2 regions of the Marinobacter sp. B-12 genome follow, and region 2 is predicted to be linked to the other one. Evidence: predicted binding sites of a transcription regulator. Region 2 holds the regulator's gene; the other holds the start of a gene.

Region 1 (4,419 bases), on a different contig from region 2:
CCACCGGCGGGTTGTCGATGATGGCCCGTTCCAGCAAGTCGGACAATTCGGGGTACTCGCTGATGATTGTGGCGAGTCTGACGACATGGTGGGAACTGACCGGTGTCAGAGCGTTCTGTAAATCCGGCAGACTTAGAAAGGCATCCCGCAGCCGTGCCAGATCCCTCGGGCGCGCTGAACGCAGCGCTACACGGGCCAGAATCCGTTCGATATCACCGATGCTTTTCAGCAGGTCGTGAACCGGCTCGTAGTGAAAGCCGTCCAGAAGCGCTGAAACCGCCTGCTGGCGTTGTTCCACCACGGTAATGTCCCGCAAGGGACGGTTAAGCCATCGTCTTAATTGGCGACCTCCCATGGCGGTTGCTGTCCGGTCCATCACCCAGGCCAGGGTGTGCTGGGTGCCACCCATCAGGTTGGTGTCAATCTCCAGGTTACGGCGACTGGTGGCGTCCAGGATGACCGCTTCCTCGCGCCGTTCGCGGCTGAGTTTGCGAATGTGGGGCAGGGCGGTGCGCTGGGTTTCTTTGGCGTACTGCAACAGGCAACCGGCGGCGCAGATGGCCAGCGTGAGGTCTTCGCAGCCAAAGCCGGTCAGATCACGGACCTGCAGCTGTTGGGTAATAACGCGGCGGGCGGTGTCGGACTCAAACAGCCATGGGCCCTGGCGGCGGATACCGGTATAGCCGTTCAGTATGTCCTGATATGGGAAGTCCTCGCTGATCAGGATCTCCGCTGGTCGCAGGCGCTGGAGTTCCCCCTGCAGGCCCTCGAGATCGTCCAGTTCAGACACGGTAAACCGTCCGCTGGAGATGTCGAGGGAGGCGAAACCGAACTGCTCCCGGTGGCTGAAGATCGCGACCAGAAGGTTGTCCCGGCGGTCTTCCAGGAACGCGTCGTCGCTCAGCGTGCCCGGTGTCACAATGCGCACCACTTTGCGCTCCACCGGCCCCTTGCTGGTCGCCGGGTCGCCAATCTGTTCGCAAATGGCGATGGATTGACCAGCACGAACCAGACGTGCAATGTAGCCTTCAGCGGAATGATATGGAATGCCCGCCATGGGAATCGGATTGCCCCCGGACTGCCCCCGGGCCGTCAGAGTGATATCCATCAGTTCGGCGGCTTTCTTGGCATCCTCGTAGAACAGCTCGTAAAAGTCCCCCATGCGGTAGAACACCAGTTCATTGGGGTGTTCGCCCTTGATCTTGAGGTATTGCCTCATCATCGGGGTGTGGTGGGACAGATCGGTCTGGGCTGCTGACATGAACGGTTCCGGATCCATTGGCTTTATGTGGAGGCAGGGATTGTAAGAAAATAACCGCCATGATGAAACGAAGGAGATCAATATGCCACTGACTGACGAGGCATTGGCGGAAGCGGGCACGCAATTGGCTGATGTGTTGAAGCAACGCGAGCTCACGATTGCCACCGCCGAAAGCTGCACTGGCGGCTGGGTTGCCAAGGTGTTGACGGATCGCGCGGGCTCTTCTTCCTACGTTCTGGCGGGACTCGTGACCTACAGCAACGATGCAAAAAGGGGGCTGCTGGGTGTAACCGAGCTATCCCTCGGCGAGCACGGCGCCGTCAGCGAACCGGTGGTGCGGGAAATGGTTGCTGGTGCCCTGGCGACCACGGGTGCGGATGTGGCTGTTGCGATCAGTGGCGTGGCTGGCCCTGGTGGTGGCAGTGACGACAAGCCGGTAGGCACGGTGTGGTTTGCCTGGGGGCGTTCTGCGGCTGACACCGAAGCGGTGGTTGAACAGTTTCAGGGCGACCGTGATCAGGTTCGGCGCCAGGCGGTTCTTTATGTGTTACAGGGAGTTAGGAGCTTTCTGGAGAAGGCCTGAGACGGAGGGGTTGGTCTTGCCTCCGTGTTGTGTTTTAATACTGTTCAAATATACAGGAGTCCGGTTATCCGGGTTCCGCAGTCCATGATTTTGGCCGCCGGGCTCCCGTCCCGATAACGGCATTGGCGACAGAGGGTTTGCAACGATGGAAGACAACCGCAAGAAAGCACTGGGTGCAGCACTGAGCCAGATCGAACGCCAGTTCGGCAAGGGCGCCGTCATGAAGATGGGCGATCAGCCCAGGGAAGCGATCCCTGCGGTATCCACCGGCTCCCTGGGCCTGGATGTGGCATTGGGAATAGGCGGCCTGCCTTATGGTCGTATCTGTGAGATCTATGGCCCGGAAAGCTCCGGTAAAACCACGCTGACCCTGCAGGTAATTGCCGAGGCCCAGAAGGCTGGAAAAACCTGTGCGTTCGTGGATGCAGAGCATGCCCTGGACCCGGTCTATGCCGAAAAACTGGGTGTGAACGTGGATGAGCTCCTTGTGTCCCAGCCGGACACCGGTGAGCAGGCGCTGGAAATCTCTGACATGCTGGTGCGTTCCAACGCCGTTGACGTCATCATTGTGGACTCCGTAGCAGCACTTACGCCCAAGGCCGAAATTGAAGGCGAGATGGGGGACAGCCATGTTGGTCTCCAGGCTCGCTTGATGTCCCAGGCGCTGCGTAAGCTGACCGGTAATGTAAAACACGCCAACTGTCTGTTGATCTTCATCAACCAGATCCGCATGAAAATTGGTGTGATGTTCGGCAGCCCCGAAACCACCACCGGTGGCAACGCCCTGAAGTTCTACTCATCCGTTCGCCTCGACATTCGCCGCATCGGTGCCGTTAAAGAAGGCGATGAAGTGGTGGGCAACGAAACCCGCGTGAAAGTGGTCAAGAACAAGGTTTCCCCACCGTTCAAGCAGGCCGAGTTCCAGATTATGTACGGCAAGGGCATCTACCACATGGCTGAAGTGCTCGATATGGGCGTGAAGGAAGGCTTCGTGGACAAGTCCGGCGCCTGGTACGCCTACAAGGGCGACAAGATCGGCCAGGGCAAGGCCAATGCCTGCAAGTTCCTGGAAGAGAATCTGGAAATTGCCAATGAGGTTGAAGCAGCCGTGCGTGAAAAGCTGATGCCCAAGCCGGCCAAGAAAGAGGCAGCCGAAGCCGAAGAGGCAACTGCAGACGCGAATGGTGAGCTTCTTTAAGTTCTGTGGTTAGTTCCCGCTCTATCGGGGAGGTGGTATGGATGCGAAGAAAAAGTTGCTGGTTGTCGCCCATGCACCTTCCCGGAATACCCTCAAGCTCCGGGAGGCGGTAGAGCAGGGCGCAAAGCACGAAGACATCGAGAATGTCGAGGTCACGGTGCTCCCTCCGCTGGAAGCCGGCCCGGAAGATGTTTTGGCTTGCGATGCCATTATCCTTGGTACCACTGAAAACCTCGGCTACATGAGTGGTGCTTTGAAGGATTTCTTTGATCGCAGTTACTACCCCTGCCTTGAGAAAACCCAGGGTTTGCCCTTCACCTTCTATATCCGCGCGGGCCTCGACGGCACCGGCACCCATCGTGCCATCAATTCCATCACCACGGGTCTGCGTTGGCGGCTGGTGCAGGAGCCATTGCTCTGTCATGGCGAATATAAGGGCGAATTCGAGGACCAGTGCCGGGAACTGGGACTTTATATGGCCGCCGGCCTGGATGCAGGGTTGTTCTAGGAAGGTTTAGCTGGCGTAGCGGTTGTACAGGCCTTCAATGCGGGAAAGGGCGTTGTCAACGGCCCTTGAATACCCCTTTTTGTCGAAACAGTAGCTGAACTGGATGCTTACCCGGTAACCGGTCTGATAGGGCTGGCAGCTGATCACTTGGGCGGCGACACGGGATTCGCGGATGTACTTGCCAGCAAAGTCCATATAAAGGTGAGCGCCAGACTCCACTGGCCTTGGGCAAAGCACCGCCATGCCATAACGATTCAGGTCCAGGCAGGTGACAGCGGTTGAATTCTTCCCCCGACCAAAAAAGCCACGCTCCTGCAGCTGTACCTTCAGGCACATGGCAGGGTAGCGGTCCTTGATTCTGCGGTCTGCGGAATCACTCATCATACGTTGGCATCCGTTGCGTATCTTGTGATTGTTATTGGCCCGTTCTTTCGTCGGGACGTTGAAGTCTAGTACCCGAGAGGGTGGCTGAAAAATGACCAGGCCAAGAACTGTGACCGGGTTATCAAAATGGGGTCGCAGTGTGCAGACATCAGAATTATGCCCCTGATGACAACGCATTCAGGCTTGGGTGCTGACCAGCCGCCCCCTGCGGTCCTCGGTGGGTGCGGCCTTGCCGGTTTTCGGGTTCAGTAATCGTGGGCTGCGCCTGGACCGTTTCTTGCGGCGGTCTGGCCCTTCAAAGGCCACCTGCGCCCGGCGTCGGTCTGGTTGTACACGTCGGTCGCCCTGCGGCTTTTCCGGCGTCGATGACGCCTGTTGTAGTTGCGGTGCGGTAAAGGTTTTGCGTTTCCGCAGTGACTCCAGCACCGTCAACGGCTGCGACTGATTCCGATAAATATCCATTGAATGAGTGTCCTGCCCTGAGA
Region 2 (4,419 bases):
GCTCCAACCGGCGTCAGATCGCTGCCCAACCGCTCAACTTCGGATTCACTGACCTTTGCCAATGCAATTCCCGACAACCCAAACAATGCCACTGCACAACCTGCGATCCATTCCCATTGATTCCGCATTCCCTTCTACCTCCAAGGTAACCGATCAACCCATGTGTCATCCACGGTTTGGCATGTCCACGCAGGAAACAACAGGCGATCATATGTTATTCAATCGGGGCGCCTTTTTGCCAAATTCAAACAACCGTTTCAAGTGAATCTTTGTAGTTTCTTGTCAAAACCGCCAAACCAACGGGGGAGGAGAAATTCACAATGAAAAATGTTATAGTTGGCGATTAATTCATCGCACAGCAGTGGAACTGCCCTCAGGTACTACCATGGCGTCACAGTGGCACTCATTGGTTTCCCAGAAAATATTCCTGGCTCGCAACCTGTTGGGGCAACTGGAAAACAGCAACAGCGTTCCAGCGAAAGAAGCGCTGTTACAAGGCACCATTGAGCTGGGACTCAGAGCTCGAAAACTGGTGTTGGTAATGATCGCCAGGATGTATCAGCACCAACATAGCCAGCCTGATAGCCTTGAGGCACTGGGTGAGCTGATCGGAACCCACAGCCCGGAAATAGCCGAACTGAATCAGTTGGCCAGTGACGGGCGAAGTTGGTGGAATCACCTCGAACAACTTGAGCGGCATCAGGGCAATCCGCCGATGGCGCGAAAAACGGTCAGCAGTGAAAACGTGATTGCCGTTGCAGCTGACACCGGCCCGGATCGCTCAAAACAGGCCCTGGAAACCACTCTGGGCGCGATGAAACACTTTATCGATATCCTCGAGGATCGGCACAGCGAGTGGTAAAGAACCTCGTCGTTGTCGAAGCCAACGGGAATGAACTGAAAGGCTAGCTTAATGTCACCATCGTTTTTCGAAATCGTACAACTGAGCAACGGAGACTATGCGCTTCGTCGTATCGACGACGACAGTGCGCCGCTGGTGCAGATATCATTTTCGACGGAAGCCAGGGAGATGATGGAAGACCGGGACATGAACGTTGCCAAGGCTATGATTGCAGCCGGCATTGAAGCGGTCGGTAACGTTGCCCATGATATTGACTGGGAAGACGAAGAGCCGGACGCCCAGGACATCCGGCCCTCCTACACACTTCACTGACGATCAACGCTGGCGCAGCACCACACCATGGCTGTTACCCCGGGCCGAAGCTTGTTCCAGTGACGCGAGCGCTTCACGTCCGAGTTTGTGGGTCCACAAGACTACTGCGTGACAGGTGCCAGCGCTCAGCGCCCGCTCGGCAAGCTCCCCGGCCGGATAGTCTGGAGTGGACCTCAACACCAACAATTCGCCCGCAACGATGCCGCGCATGGTCTGCCACTTACTGACAAGGCTTTGGGGCGGATCAATCCAGGCTAACCAACGCTTTTCCTGATTCAACTGCGTGAGCATAGGCAGCAATAGCTGGAAGTTTTCAACCTGCCCTTCGGGCAGAATGATCTCTGTGACATTGCCTGCCGGTTTGGCTGGGCGGCTCCTGACAGCAGGCGCCCTGACAGTATCACGGCCGCTTATACCGGCAACCTCTGAAGCGACAAACCTGCCGCCTCCGTGAGCATAGGCCAGATTCTGATTAAAGCTGAGTTGTTCCATGATAAGCCTCACCTGCCGTTAAGCTGCGCCCGTGGTGTTCAACACCCAACGAAACACAGCCGGAATATGTCCTGACACCCTGGGGTATCAGTGAAGATCCGAGCGCCGTATGACACCGACCCCGAGCCCCTCAATGAAGAGTTCCTGTTCAGTCAGATCCACTTCTATGGGTTCGAATTCCTCGTTCTCGGCGATCAAGTACACTTTCGAGCCTTCCTTGCGGAACCGTTTGACCGTGACTTCCTCACCTACCCTCGCCACAACCACCTGGCCGTTGTGCACGTCGTGGGTGCGGTGCACCGCCAACAGGTCGCCGTCAAGGATGCCAATGTCCTTCATGCTCATGCCGCGTACCCTGAGCAAATAATCCGCCGAGGGCGAGAAAAATTCAGGCTGCAGGGTGCAATGGTCTTCGATATGCTCCTGGGCCAGTATGGGGCTACCGGCCGCCACCTGACCGATCACCGGCAAACCAAGATCAGCCTCTACATCGGGAAGACGTATTCCCCGGCTGGCTCCCGGCACCATCTCGATCGCGCCTTTTCGGGCCAGCGCCCGCAGATGTTCTTCTGCGGCATTGGCAGAACGGAATCCAAGTTCTGCGGCAATTTCCGCTCGGGTCGGCGGATACCCGGTCTCGTCAAGGTAGCGACGAATAATATCCAGTACCTGTGTCTGCCGTGCTGTCAGCTTCATTTAGGTTGCCCCGGTTAGTCCTGTTTTTATATACAGTGATTTGACTATATACAGTGTTTTATCCAGTGTAAACCCTGTAAACGCAATTTTCCTTAAGCTGGAGTGGGTGGCCGTCCACCGCGCCCTGGCGCAGGACTGTGTTAAAGTGATCACAACCAAATTAGGGGGCGCCTGAATGAGCAACAGATGTAGATTACCGGACATCCTCAAAACGGATGACGGCAAGGAACGCAGAGTTGGCGTTGAAATTGAGTTGTCCGGCCTCGGTTACGAAGATCTCGTATCCCTGTCCGCGAAACTGCTGGGAGGCACCGGAAAGTCTGTTGCGCGCTATGTTTCCGAAGTTGAAACAGAACTCGGCGACTTCACTATCGAACTGGACTCAGACCCGATAAAAGACCTTGATCTGGCAGACGAGCGTCTTCCCGAGTCCTTCAGGGAACTTGGCGGTCAGGCCATGAGTGTGATCGACGCTGCCGCCGAGAAGATCGTGCCCCTGGAGATAGTCAGCCCTCCGCTGGCTTTCAGCAACCTGGAACGCATAGAAACACTTTGCGATGAGCTGCGCAGAGCGGGTGCACTGGGCAGCCGGGAGGCGCTCTATTACGCCTTTGGTTTGCAATTGAACCCGGAGCTACCGGACCTCAGTGCCACAACGCTGGTTCGCTACCTACAGGCCTTCGCTGCTCTCTATGAATGGCTGAAGGCTCGCCACCAGATTGATTTCAGCCGTAAGCTGACCAGCTACATTGAGCCCTGGAGCAGCACCTACATTGACCTTCTGATTTCCGAGGATTATGCGCCGGACATGGAGCAATTGATGCGGGACTACCTGCATTACAACCCTACCCGGAACAAGGCTCTGGACCTTCTCCCGCTGTTCGCACACCTGAACAGCGATTTACTGGCAGAATACGTTGAGGATGAACGCATCAAAAGCCGACCAACACTGCATTACCGGCTGCCCGACTGCGACATTGACAACCCTGGCTGGCATTTTTCCACGGTGTGGAACGACTGGATTGTGCTGGAACAACTGGTAGCCAACGTTGACGATCTATCGATACTGGTTGCGGAGTTTCGCAACAGTCGCAAACTGAGTCTCCATAACCTGACCCACAGCTGGATAGACACGTCTGAACAGTGGCTTCGGTCCGGAAACTATGTCTGAAAGTCCGGTAGAAAAGCCAGAACATCCGGGCCTTACGATTGGCATCAGCGGCCCGGCACGCCGCAGTCTCGCCCACCGGCTAATCACCTTTGCACTGCGCTTCCATGGCGCGCGTACCCATTTTATCCGCCCGGGGTCAAAGGTCGACGTCTCGCTGCTCGATGGCCTGGTGCTCTCCGGTGGCACCCACGTGCATCCTTCACGGTACGGTCAGACACCCCAGGTGACCGCTCGGTATGACCTGCGCCGTGACGAAACCGATGTCCGCCTGCTGTCCCGTGCTGAAGAGCTGAACATCCCGGTACTGGGTATCTGCCGTGGTGCACAGTTCATCAATATTTTCCGCGGCGGGTCTCTATGCCAGAACGTGACGCCCCTGCGAGTAAACACCCGCCATCGCCCGTTACTGTTACCGCTGCAGACTGTACGGGTCGTCAGTGACAGCCGCCTGGGACAGGTGATGCGCAGCCCGGTCATTGGCGCGAACCGCATCCACAGCCAGAGCATCAAAAAACTGGGCACGGATCTACGCGTTGTCGCCGTGGACAACGACTCGTTTGTGCAAGCGATCGAGAATACACGTGGGCAATGGTTGATGGGCATCCAGTGGCACCCGGAATATCTGCTTTATCACGGCGGCCATCGGCGGATTTTCAGCCATTTCGTACAGGCTGCGGAGGACAGGAAACTGGTTCGGCTGGATGAACCTGTCGAAGCCGGGGAAGACGATGGGTATGTGGCTCAAAACGGCAGGTAACGCTGCAACACGGCCTTGATCTCACGAATTTCCCGAGCGTCGTCGGGCAGCGCCGTCAAATAACGGGCCGCCCACTCTTTCAGTTGCTCGCGGGTGGTCACATAATGGGGGTCGCTCCCGGTCAGCCTG

What was found. Region 2 encodes LexA, which represses DNA repair genes until DNA is damaged. Its sites were predicted from a motif close to CTGTNTNNNNANACAG; they were not measured.
Region 1: the regulator LexA is predicted to act here: its motif matches at 1,885-1,900, upstream of recA (recombinase RecA).

The regions. Positions count from the first base shown of each region.
Region 1 is NZ_JBSXOB010000062.1:280,271-284,689, forward strand. It holds gene mutS (DNA mismatch repair protein MutS) at 1-1,261, opposite strand, end outside; gene AC13D2_RS17560 (CinA family protein) at 1,344-1,844, shown strand; gene recA (recombinase RecA) at 1,990-3,042, shown strand; gene AC13D2_RS17570 (flavodoxin family protein) at 3,080-3,550, shown strand; gene AC13D2_RS17575 (PilZ domain-containing protein) at 3,557-3,934, opposite strand; gene AC13D2_RS17580 (hypothetical protein) at 4,112-4,396, opposite strand.
Region 2 is NZ_JBSXOB010000057.1:245,278-249,696, reverse strand. It holds gene AC13D2_RS12730 (DUF1329 domain-containing protein) at 1-128, opposite strand, end outside; gene AC13D2_RS12725 (DUF6586 family protein) at 386-862, shown strand; gene AC13D2_RS12720 (hypothetical protein) at 914-1,174, shown strand; gene AC13D2_RS12715 (cell division inhibitor SulA) at 1,178-1,666, opposite strand; gene lexA (transcriptional repressor LexA) at 1,754-2,362, opposite strand; gene AC13D2_RS12705 (amidoligase family protein) at 2,538-3,533, shown strand; gene AC13D2_RS12700 (gamma-glutamyl-gamma-aminobutyrate hydrolase family protein) at 3,526-4,290, shown strand; gene AC13D2_RS12695 (hypothetical protein) at 4,275-4,419, opposite strand, start outside.